Regions from separate parts of the Streptomyces montanus genome, predicted to be linked through region 1. Evidence: riboswitches for the same ligand, from Rfam matches in the RefSeq annotation. Region 1 holds a riboswitch; the other holds the start of a gene.
The links. A riboswitch is a leader RNA that binds a small molecule or an ion and turns the genes downstream of it on or off. The one in region 1 is predicted to bind glycine.
Positions count from the first base shown of each region.

Region 2: another riboswitch for glycine. It lies ahead of gcvP (aminomethyl-transferring glycine dehydrogenase); the one in region 1 lies ahead of gcvT (glycine cleavage system aminomethyltransferase GcvT).

Region 1 is NZ_VBZC01000023.1:105,160-110,944, forward strand. It holds gene FE633_RS21850 (enhanced serine sensitivity protein SseB) at 1-558, opposite strand, end outside; gene FE633_RS21855 (AAA family ATPase) at 675-1,349, opposite strand; glycine riboswitch at 1,531-1,627, shown strand; glycine riboswitch at 1,628-1,741, shown strand; gene gcvT (glycine cleavage system aminomethyltransferase GcvT) at 1,777-2,907, shown strand; gene gcvH (glycine cleavage system protein GcvH) at 3,035-3,412, shown strand; gene glyA (serine hydroxymethyltransferase) at 3,426-4,688, shown strand; gene FE633_RS21875 (L-serine ammonia-lyase) at 4,766-5,785, shown strand, end outside.
Region 2 is NZ_VBZC01000024.1:124,027-129,811, forward strand. It holds gene FE633_RS22670 (SchA/CurD-like domain-containing protein) at 1-829, opposite strand, end outside; gene gcvP (aminomethyl-transferring glycine dehydrogenase) at 1,592-4,477, opposite strand; glycine riboswitch at 4,657-4,752, opposite strand; gene FE633_RS22680 (PRC-barrel domain-containing protein) at 4,856-5,227, shown strand; gene FE633_RS22685 (DNA polymerase IV) at 5,149-5,785, opposite strand, start outside.

The DNA.
Region 1 (5,785 bases):
GCGGGCACTCAGCACGACACCGGTTCCCGCGAACTCGGCCGAGGCGGCGGCCAGGAAGTCCACCGGGTCCTCCTGCCAGTCGGGCTCGAACAGCCGGACCCGGCCGCCGCTCGCGGGCCCGTCCAGCTCAGTCCGTCCGGCCCGGCACAACGCGGCGACGGCGGGCGGCGGCAGGGGCACACCGACCGTGCCGTCCGGATTCACCGCGATGCCCACGTGCGGCGGCAGTCCGCGCGCGAACTCCACGGCGGGCGCGATGGTGTACGACATGTGGTCGCCCACGATCTGCCGGAACTGCTGCTCCGAGCTGAAGACCGGAACGTACGCCTGTCCGTCGAGCTCCATCATCGGCAGGTCGAGCGGGCCGCTGTGCGGGCCGCCGCCGTTGGGCAGCGGCACCCAGAGGAAGCTGCGCCCGAGGACCTCCACGATGCGGGCACCCGCCGAGGGCGCCGCGGGCCCCCCGGGAGCGCCGAGGGACGCGGCGAGCACCTCCTCCAGCGCGTTGCCGGGCCAGCCGGCATGCGGGTGAGGGTGCGCCTGTACCGGTATGTCCATCTGCGTAACCATCTGCTCGGAACCTCTGCTGATGGGGGTAAACCCTATCGCCTGCGGAGCTTTCACCCCACGCGGCGTCCAGTGGGGTTCAGCCACCGAAGGGGCGCCGAAGGGACTCAGTCGCCGAAGTCGATCCGCCGCAGCACGTCCGCCGCGGCACGGTCGACGAGAACGGCCGAGTCGCAGCCCTCCGGCAGGTCGCCCTCCTCGACGGAGCGCAACAGCCGGTCGACCGCGCCGCGGTGCCGGGCGAAGGCGTATCGCGAGACGCCGCGGCCGCGCTCGCGCTGGCCGTCCAGCGCGGTGTCCGGCGGGACGTCGAGCAGCAGCAGGTGCAGCGTGCCGCCCCGGCGCCTGGCTTCGCGGGCGATCCAGTTGCGCACCCAGGCCTGGGTGCCGCAGTCGTGCACGACGACCCCCTCACCGGAGCGCAGGGCGCGGCGCAGGCCCGCGTAGTGCGCGGCCCGCACGAGGGGGCGGTAGACCGCGTACGGCACAAAGCGGGACAGACGGCGGTCCCAGCGGTCGCGGGTGTCCTGCGAGTCGATACGGAGGCCCGTCACGGCGCGGCGCATCAGGGTCGACTTGCCGCTGCCCGGGAGGCCCGTGACCACGACCAGGTCGGCCGCGCCGAAGCGGAGGCCGTGCGGACTGTGTCCCGCACGGTCCCGCAGATCGCGGACGACGGGCGCCGGGAGCGGGCCGCACGCCTCCCTGGCCGGGGCAGCGGGCTGCTTGGGCAGTGCGACGGCCGCACCTGTCGCGTACACCGTGGTCCTGTTCACGCTGATCGTCCTCCCCTTGGGGTCGGGAGACCCATCCCCGTCGAGTGTAAAGAGAAGGTAATGCGTGCCACCTGTCATTTTGGTTCTCGTCCTGCCACAGCCCCGTCACAGATCTCTGTGAAAGGTCCCCCTGCCGTGCCGCACCCAGGCGTGCAATGATGTGCGCGCCAACTGCATACCGGCCGCTTGAATCCGCGCGGGAGAGTTCCGGGTACGCGTACCCGGGCGCCGAAGGAGCAAGTCCCTCCCTTGAATCTCTCAGGCCCCGTTACCGCGCGGGCGAGGCACATCTGAAAAGCGGGCCGCTGTCCAGTGGCTCCACCCAAGGTGCAAACCGTGACCGCCGGCTGCCGACGGTCATGGCGAACCTCTCAGGTTCCGATGACAGATGGGGAGGAACGACCTCGCCCGTCATGCCCTGGGAGCAGAACCGATGAGCAGTAACGCCGCGCCCCTCACGCCACGGCGCACCGCGCTCGATGCCCTGCATCGTTCGCTCGGCGCGACGATGACCGACTTCGCCGGCTGGGACATGCCTCTGCGGTACGGCTCCGAGCGGGACGAACACATCGCCGTCCGTACCAGGGCAGGCCTCTTCGACCTCTCCCACATGGGCGAGATCACCGTCACCGGCCCCCAGGCCGGCCGGCTCCTCGACCACGCGCTGGTCGGCAACCTCTCCTCGGTCGGCGTGGGCCGCGCCCGCTACACCATGATCTGCCGGGCCGACGGCGGCATCCTCGACGACCTGATCGTGTACCGGCTCGGGGAGAGCGAGTACATGGTCGTCGCCAACGCCTCCAACGCCCAGGTGGTCCTGGACGCCCTGACCGAGCGCGCCGCCGGCTTCGACGCCGCCGTGCGCGACGACCGCGACGCGTACGCGCTGCTCGCTATCCAGGGCCCCGAGTCCTCCGGCATCCTCAAGTCCCTCACCGACGCCGACCTGGACGGCCTCAAGTACTACGCGGGCCTGCCCGGCACCGTCGCGGGCGTCCCGGCCCTGATCGCCCGCACCGGCTACACCGGCGAGGACGGCTTCGAGCTGTTCGTCTCCCCGGCCGACGCGGAGAAGCTGTGGCAGGCGCTGACCGACGCGGGCTCCGCGGCGGGCCTGGTCCCCTGCGGCCTCTCCTGCCGCGACACCCTGCGCCTGGAGGCGGGCATGCCGCTGTACGGGCATGAGCTGAGCACCTCGCTGACGCCGTTCGACGCGGGGCTCGGCCGGGTCGTGAAGTTCGAGAAGGAGGGCGACTTCGTGGGGCGCGAGGCGCTCACCGAGGCCGCCTCCAGGGCCGAGGAGAACCCCCCGCGTGTCCTCGTCGGTCTGATCGCCGAGGGCCGCCGCGTCCCGCGCGCCGGGTACGCGGTCGTCGCCGGCGGCGAGGTCGTCGGCGAGGTCACCTCGGGCGCGCCCTCGCCCACCCTCGGCAAGCCGATCGCGATGGCGTACGTGGACGCCACGCACGCCGCGCCCGGCACGCCCGGTGTCGGCGTGGACATCCGGGGCAGTCACGAGCCGTACGAGGTCGTGGCGTTGCCCTTCTACAAGCGCCGGAAGTAGTCCCGGCGTCGGGGTCGGCAGCGCGCCGACGTGACCTGCGGCCCCGTGTGCCGTCTCGTAGCGCAAAGGGCATCTCACCAGCCCACCCGTTCACCAGCACTCCCTCGCGTACAGGAGAATTCAGGCCATGAGCAACCCCCAGCAGCTGCGTTACAGCAAGGAGCACGAGTGGCTGTCGGCCGCCGAGGACGGCGTCGCGACGGTCGGCATCACCGAGTTCGCGGCCAACGCGCTCGGCGACGTCGTCTACGCCCAGCTCCCCGAGGTCGGCACCACGGTGACCGAGGGCGAGACCTGCGGCGAGCTGGAGTCGACGAAGTCGGTGAGCGATCTGTACTCGCCGGTGTCCGGTGAGGTCACCGAGATCAACCAGGACGTCGTGGACGACCCCGCACTGGTGAACACCGCCCCGTTCGAAGGCGGCTGGCTGTTCAGGATTCGCATCGCGCAGGAACCGAAGGACCTGCTCTCCGCGGACGAGTACACCGAATTCTCCGGATCTTGAGGACTCCTGACCGATGTCGCTTCTGAACCAGCCCCTCTCTGAACTCGACCCGGACGTCGCCGCCGCCGTCGACGCCGAGCTGAACCGTCAGCAGTCCACCCTGGAGATGATCGCCTCGGAGAACTTCGCTCCGGTGGCGGTCATGGAGGCCCAGGGCTCCGTACTCACCAACAAGTACGCCGAGGGCTACCCGGGCCGCCGCTACTACGGCGGCTGCGAGCACGTCGACGTGGTCGAGCAGATCGCCATCGACCGCGTCAAGGAGCTCTTCGGCGCCGAACACGCCAACGTGCAGCCGCACTCGGGCGCCCAGGCCAACGCCGCCGCGATGTTCGCCCTGCTCAAGCCCGGCGACACGATCATGGGCCTGAACCTCGCACACGGCGGGCACCTGACCCACGGCATGAAGATCAACTTCTCCGGCAAGCTCTACAACGTGGTCGCGTACCACGTGGACGATGCGACCGGCCAGGTCGACATGGCCGAGGTCGAGCGCCTCGCCAAGGAGTCCAAGCCGAAGCTGATCGTGGCCGGCTGGTCGGCGTACCCGCGTCAGCTGGACTTCGCCGCGTTCCGCCGGATCGCCGACGAGGTCGGCGCGTATCTGATGGTGGACATGGCGCACTTCGCGGGCCTGGTGGCGGCGGGCCTGCACCCGAACCCCGTCCCGCACGCGCACGTGGTCACGACCACGACGCACAAGACGCTGGGCGGCCCGCGCGGTGGCGTGATCCTGTCCACGGCGGAGCTGGCGAAGAAGATCAACTCGGCCGTCTTCCCGGGCCAGCAGGGCGGCCCGCTGGAGCATGTGATCGCGGCCAAGGCCGTCTCGTTCAAGGTCGCGGCCTCGGAGGACTTCAAGGAGCGGCAGCGGCGGACGCTGGACGGCGCGCGGATTCTCGCCGAGCGCCTGGTCCAGGACGACGTCAAGTCCGTCGGCGTCGATGTCCTGTCCGGCGGTACGGACGTCCATCTTGTCCTGGTCGACCTGCGCGACTCCGAACTCGACGGGCAGCAGGCCGAGGACCGCCTCCACGAGGTCGGCATCACGGTCAACCGCAACGCCATCCCGAACGACCCGCGTCCGCCGATGGTCACCTCCGGCCTGCGCATCGGAACGCCGGCCCTGGCTACCCGAGGCTTTGGGGCCGAGGACTTCGCCGAGGTCGCGGACATCATCGCCGAGGCGCTGAAGCCCACGTACGACCGGGACGCCCTGAAGGCCCGGGTGTCCGCCCTGGCCGGCCGGCACCCGCTGTATCCCGGCCTGAAGTAACCGCTCGGGGGCACCGCGCGGCCTGAACGTGCGTGCGCGGTGCCCCACTCTGTTCCACCCCGTTGTGAGGAGTCACCGTGGCCATCTCGGTCTTCGACCTTTTCTCGATCGGCATCGGCCCGTCCAGCTCCCACACGGTCGGCCCGATGCGCGCGGCGCGGTTGTTCGCCCGCCGCCTGCGCAACGAGGGCCTGCTGGCCCCCACCGCCTCGCTGCGCGCCGAGTTGTACGGCTCGCTCGGCGCGACCGGGCACGGCCATGGCACGCCGAAGGCGGTTCTGCTCGGCCTGGAAGGCGAGTCTCCGCGGACGGTGGACGTGGAGACGGCGGACGACCGGGTCGACGCGATCCGCTCGGAGAAGCTCCTGAAACTGCTCGGCGAGCACGAGATCGCCTTCTCCTACGACGACGACCTGATCCTCCACCGGCGCAAGGCTCTGCCGTACCACGCGAACGGGATGACGCTCTGGGCGTACGACACCGACGGGACGGAGCTCCTCTCGAAGACGTACTACTCGGTGGGCGGCGGCTTCGTCGTGGACGAGGAGGCGGTCGGCGCGGACCGGATCAAGCTCGACGACACGGTGCTGAAGCACCCGTTCCGTACGGGCGACGAGTTGCTGCGCCTGACACGGGAGACAGGCCTGTCCATCTCCGCGCTCATGCTGGAGAACGAGCGGGCCTGGCGCACCGAGGAGGAGATCCGCGAGGGGCTGCTGGGGATCTGGCGCGTGATGCAGGCCTGCGTCTCGCGCGGCATGTCCCGCGAGGGCATCCTGCCCGGCGGCCTGAAGGTACGGCGCAGGGCGGCCGTCTCGGCACGCCAACTCCGCTCCGAGGGCGAACCGTTGGCCCGCGCCATGGAGTGGATCACGCTCTACGCGATGGCCGTGAACGAGGAGAACGCGGCGGGCGGCCGGGTGGTGACCGCCCCCACCAACGGAGCCGCGGGCATCATCCCCGCGGTGCTCCACTACTACATCAACTTCGTGCCGGGCGCCGACGAGGAGGGCGTGGTCCGCTTCCTGCTGGCCGCGGGCGCGATCGGCATGCTCTTCAAGGAGAACGCGTCCATCTCCGGCGCCGAGGTCGGCTGC
Region 2 (5,785 bases), on a different contig from region 1:
TGGCCGGGTAGTACAGCGCGTGTCGTTCCACGTCCGCGGGCTGCTGCCCACCCTTTGTCACATGGTGTACGGCGGGCAACGCGGCCAGGGTGAAGAACATCCGGGCGGACTCGGGGTCGCTCAGGTCCCGGCTCTGCTCCAGGTAGGGGTTGATGGCTTCCTCGACGGCCCGCACCTGGGGCTGCCGGGCGACGTGACGCAGCGCCGCCATCAGATCGCCCCGCACTTCGATGGTCCGCACGACCCGGTTGCCGTGCATGAAGAGCGACGTACGGAGCAGCCGTGTGGTGTCGTCGACCTGCGCCTCGGGCGGGGCGTAGTCGGACAGGATCCGCGCGACGGTCGATTCACTGCCCGGCTTGACCGTGAAGGTGAGCGCGTGGCGGACCACTCCGTCGCCGATCCGGGGAGACGCCAGGAGCCGGCCCTTCGCGGGCTCGGAGGTGGCCGACGGTCCGCCGGTCTCGCGGAGGATGTTGTAGCGCAGCGATTTGAGGTCCCGGACGCACCTGCTCAGCGGCTTGACCACCTCCACGTGCTCTTCGCTGTTCACCCATGCGAGGAAGGGTGGGGCGCTCTCCCATTCGCTGGTGATGAGCCATTGGGACGGATTCTCGATCGACTGGCACAACTGGTCGCTGACGTGGCCCGGGACGGACGCGACTTGGTTGCGCAGTTGTTCGTACGCTTCGAGGAATTGCTGCTGGGTTCCGTCCTTGAGGTCCAGCAGCAGGACGACACGGAGTCTGGAGCCGTCGAACACGGAATGGGAGACCCGTTCCGACATCCGTTCCGACAGCGGTTCTGAAACAGTTTCCGAGGTGGTCATCCTGCGCACATCTCCTTCACCGGGGCAGAGGCGAACGCCGTGTGTGTGATGCGACGTCAGCGGATTTCGATCTTGCGTCGGTGGTGCGGAGGGCGCGACTCGTATGAACCACCTGGGTGAAGGGCCTGCGCGGCTGGTACCGAGGGGCACGGAAACCTCATCGCGTTCCGCACGAGCGGCACGCGGGAACCTCGCTCCCTCCGCGCGAACGCGGAAGCAGCGCGCGGACGATGGAGCACCCTCACGATCGAGCGGTGCGCGCGGGGCAGCCGCCGGCTGTCCGGTGTTCCGGATCTCGACGTACGGATCACCGGCAAGGGTTCGTGGCACGCGGCCGAACGCGTCGCCGGTACGCGGGAGGGGCATCGCCGGCATCAAGGACGCGCACAGCCTGGCCCGGAAGCCGGACGCCGTGCCGGACGAGAGATCTTCAGTGTCGCCCTGGGCCACCGCGAGTCGACGCGATGGGGGTCCCCCTGCTCATGGGGGTCCCCCCTGTTCGAGCGCAGTCGAGACTTGGCGGAGAAGCCGAGAGAGCTTGGGGGAGTCGGCGACTGACGACAACGCCGCAGATGTGCGTGCCAGACCCCGCAGCCCCTGCATGATCCGCCGGACAGGCCCTAAAGCACGCCTGGGCCGCGCCGACCAGCGGCGAGGCACTGCCCAGGTGCTGGGGTCCCGCTCACCCGGCGACATCGGGCAGCGGTTCGGGAGTGCCGTCCGCCGGCGCGCGAGGCGGCCGGCGGACGGGAAGCACGCCTTCTAGTCCTCGTAGGCGTCCAGCGGCGGGCAGGAGCAGACCAGGTTCCGGTCGCCGTACGCCTGGTCGATGCGCCGCACCGGCGGCCAGTACTTGTCCGCGGCCGCGACACCCGCCGGGAACACGGCCTGCTCACGGCTGTACGCGTGGTCCCACGCGCCGCCGAGCGCGGCCGCCGTGTGCGGAGCGTTCCGCAGCGGGTTGTCGTCCGCCGGCCACTCGCCCGAGCCGACCTCCTCGATCTCCGCGCGGATGGCGATCATCGCCTCGCAGAACCGGTCGAGTTCGGCCAGGTCCTCGCTCTCGGTCGGCTCGATCATCAGCGTGCCGGCCACCGGGAACGACATCGTCGGCGCGTGGAACCCGTAGTCGATCAGCCGCTTGGCGACGTCGTCGACGCTCACGCCGGTCGCCTTGGTCAGCGGCCGCAGATCGATGATGCACTCGTGCGCCACGAGCCCGCCCGGGCCGGTGTAGAGCACCGGGTAGTGCGGCTCCAGGCGCTTGGCGATGTAGTTGGCGGACAGCACGGCCACCTGCGTGGCCCGCTTGAGCCCCTCGCCGCCCATGAGACGTACGTACGCCCAGGAGATCGGCAGTATCCCGGCCGAACCCCAGGGAGCGGCCGAGAGGGGACCGACGCCCGTCTCCGGACCCGCGGCGGGCTGCATGGGGTGGTTCGGCAGATACGGCGCGAGGTGCGCGCGCACACCGACGGGGCCGACGCCCGGACCTCCGCCGCCGTGCGGGATGCAGAACGTCTTGTGCAGGTTGAGATGCGAGACGTCCCCGCCGAAGCGGCCCGGCTTGGCAAGGCCCACCAGCGCGTTGAGGTTGGCGCCGTCGACGTACACCTGCCCGCCCGCGTCGTGCACCTGCGCGCAGATGTCGGCGACGTGCTCCTCGAAGACGCCGTGCGTCGAGGGGTACGTGATCATCAGCACCGCCAGCTCGTCGCGGTACTGCTCGATCTTGGCGCGCAGGTCCTCGATGTCGATCTCACCGTCGTCGGCGGTCTTCACGACGACGACCTTCATGCCGGCCATCACGGCGCTCGCCGCGTTGGTGCCGTGCGCGGAGGACGGGATGAGGCAGATGGTGCGCTGCTCGTCGCCGTTCGCACGGTGATAGCCGCGTACGGCCAGCAGGCCCGCCAGTTCGCCCTGCGAACCGGCGTTGGGCTGGAGCGACACCTTGTCATAGCCGGTGACCTCGGCGAGCTGCTCCTCCAGTTCATGGATGAGCGTGAGGTAGCCCTGTGCCTGGCCGGCGGGCGCGAAGGGGTGCAGCTGTCCGAACTCGGGCCAGGTGACCGGCTCCATCTCGGTGGTCCCGTTGAGCTTCATCGTGCAGGAGCCCAGCGGGATCATCCCGCGGTCGAGCGCGTAGTCGCGGTCGGCGAGGCGGCGCAGGTAGCGCAGCATCGCGGTCTCGGAGCGGTATTGGTGGAACACCGGGTGCGCGAGGTACTCGTCGGTGCGCAGCAGCGCGGCGGGCAGCGTGTCCACGACGGACGCGTCCAGCGCCTCGATGTCGCCCCGGACGCCGAACGCGGTCCAGACCGCGCCCAGTTGGGTGCGTGTGGTGGTCTCGTCGCAGGCGACGGACACATGATCGGCGTCGACGAGGCGCAGGTTGACCCCGCCGTCGCGCGCGGCCGCGACGGTCTCGGCGGCCCTGCCCGGCACCCGCACGGTCAGCGTGTCGAAGTAGGCCTCGTGCACGACCTCGACGCCGCCCGCCTTCAGGCCCGCCGCGAGGATCGTGGCGTACCGGTGGGTGCGCCCCGCGATCGCCTTGAGGCCCTGAGGGCCGTGGTACACGGCGTACATCCCGGCCATCACGGCAAGCAGCACCTGCGCCGTACAGATGTTGCTCGTCGCCTTTTCCCGGCGGATGTGCTGCTCCCGCGTCTGCAGGGCCAGCCGATATGCCTTGTTGCCGTCCGCGTCGACCGAGACGCCGACGAGACGGCCGGGCAGGTTGCGCGCGAACTTCTCGCGCACGGCCATGTATCCGGCGTGCGGCCCGCCGAAGCCCATCGGCACTCCGAAGCGCTGTGTCGTGCCGACCGCGATGTCCGCGCCGAGCTCACCCGGTGAGGTGAGCAGCGTCAGCGCGAGCAGATCGGCGGCGACGGTGACGATCGCGCCCAGCTCGTGCGCCTGGTCGATGACGGGCTTGATGTCCCGTACGGCACCGGAGGCGCCCGGGTACTGGAGGAGCACTCCGGTGACGCCGCGCTCGGCGATCTCGGCCGGAATGCCGTCGCTCAGGTCCGCGACGACGACCTCGACTCCGGTCGGTTCGGCGCGCGTCTCGATCACGGCGATGGTCTGCGGCAGCGTGTCCGCGTCGACGAGGAAGACACCGTTCTTGACCTTGCCCACGCGCCGCGACAGCGCCATCGCCTCGGCGGCCGCGGTGCCCTCGTCGAGCAGCGAGGCACCGGAGGTGGGCAGGCCCGTCAGCTCGGCGACCATGGTCTGGAAGTTCAGCAGCGCCTCCAGGCGGCCCTGCGAGATCTCCGGCTGGTACGGCGTGTACGCGGTGTACCAGGCCGGGTTCTCCATGACGTTGCGCAGGATCACCGGCGGCGTGAACGTGCCGTAGTAGCCGAGCCCGATCATCGAGTCGAGGACCTCGTTACGGTCCGCCAGGGAACGCAACTCGGCGAGGACCTCGGCCTCGGTGCGCGCGCCGGGCAGAGCGAGCGCCTCGGCGTTCTTGATCACGTCCGGGACCGCGATGGCCGTCAGCTCGTCGAGCGAGCCGTACCCCACCTGCGCGAGCATCTTCGCCCGGGCCTCGGTGTCGGGCCCGATGTGGCGCTGTTCGAAAGGGATTCCCTGTTCGAGCTCGGAGAGTGGAATGCGATGGGCGGTCATTGCGGAGGCCTCCTGGTCTGACACGACCTTCGAGGGCACCACGGCGTGGGTGCCCGGACGGCCTCCCCCTCTGTCATCTCAACCTGAGAGCTTCGCCGGTCCGCCCGCACTCGGCGATCCGGCTTGCACCGTCGGTGAGAGCGGGAGCCGTGGACGCCCGCCCTGCTTTCCAGAGTGACCTCGTCCGTGCGGTACGTGGGCCTGAGAGATTCCGGGGAGGATTTGCTCCTTCGGCGCCTCCGGTGAAGTCTGGAGGACTCTCCCGCACGGGGTCAGCGGCCGTTGCCAGCCTACCAGCGGGCTTCCCTCGAGTGGCCGCCCTCCTCAAAGTGCTCTTTCGTAGTGCTTACGGATGAGTTGTGAGCAGCTGGAGGTCCCGTGCAGACCGACGTCGATCCGCGCAAACTGATCGGCCGCAAGGCGTTCGACCGCAATGGCAACAAGATCGGCACCGTCGACGAGGTCTATCTCGACGATGCGACCGGCGTGCCGGAATGGGCGGCCATACGCACCGGTCTGTTCAGCAGGGACGCCTTTGTGCCCCTGGAGCCCAGCGAACTGGTCGAGGGTGCCCTGCGGGTCCCCTTCGACCGCGCCCTGATCAAGGACGCCCCCGACTTCGGCGTCGGCCGCCACCTCTCCCCCGAGCAGGAAATCCAGCTCTATCACCACTACGGCCTCGATGTGGCGCCTCCGCCCCCACCGCCGGACCGCGACTGCGGCCACCTGGCGGGCTCGGACGAGACCTGAGGTCTTCGTCGCACCAGCGGCAGCGGTTCCGCCGGCTCCAGCTCCGGATCGTCGGTCCGGAACGTGCGCACGCGCCCCGGCTCGGAGTCGGGCGTCTCGAACCGCACGGTGACCCGCCCAAGGCCACTGCCCTGCACCCATCCGGGTCCGAACTCGGCATGCCGTACGTCATGCCCCGCCGACCACCGTCGCACCGTGGGCGTCTCCTGCTTCTCGGCCGACTCCTCAGCCTCCTCCTCGGCCGGCGGCTCCAGCTCCCCGGCGGCCGCCTGCGCCTGGGCGAAGAGGTCCTCCTGCGTGAAGTCGGCGAGCCCCGTGACACCGACCCCCAGGAGCCGTACGCCCCCCGTGGTGTCGACGGTCTCGAGCAGCCGCGCCGCCGCTTCCCGCACCACCGAGGGGTCGTCCGTCGGCCCACGCAGCGTGTCGGACCGGGTGAGCGTCGAGAAGTCGTACCGCCGCACCTTGAGCACCACGGTCCGCCCCGACCGCCCGGCGTCCCGCAGCCGCCGCACACACCGGTCGGCGAGCCGCTGCACCTCCACCCGCACCCGGACC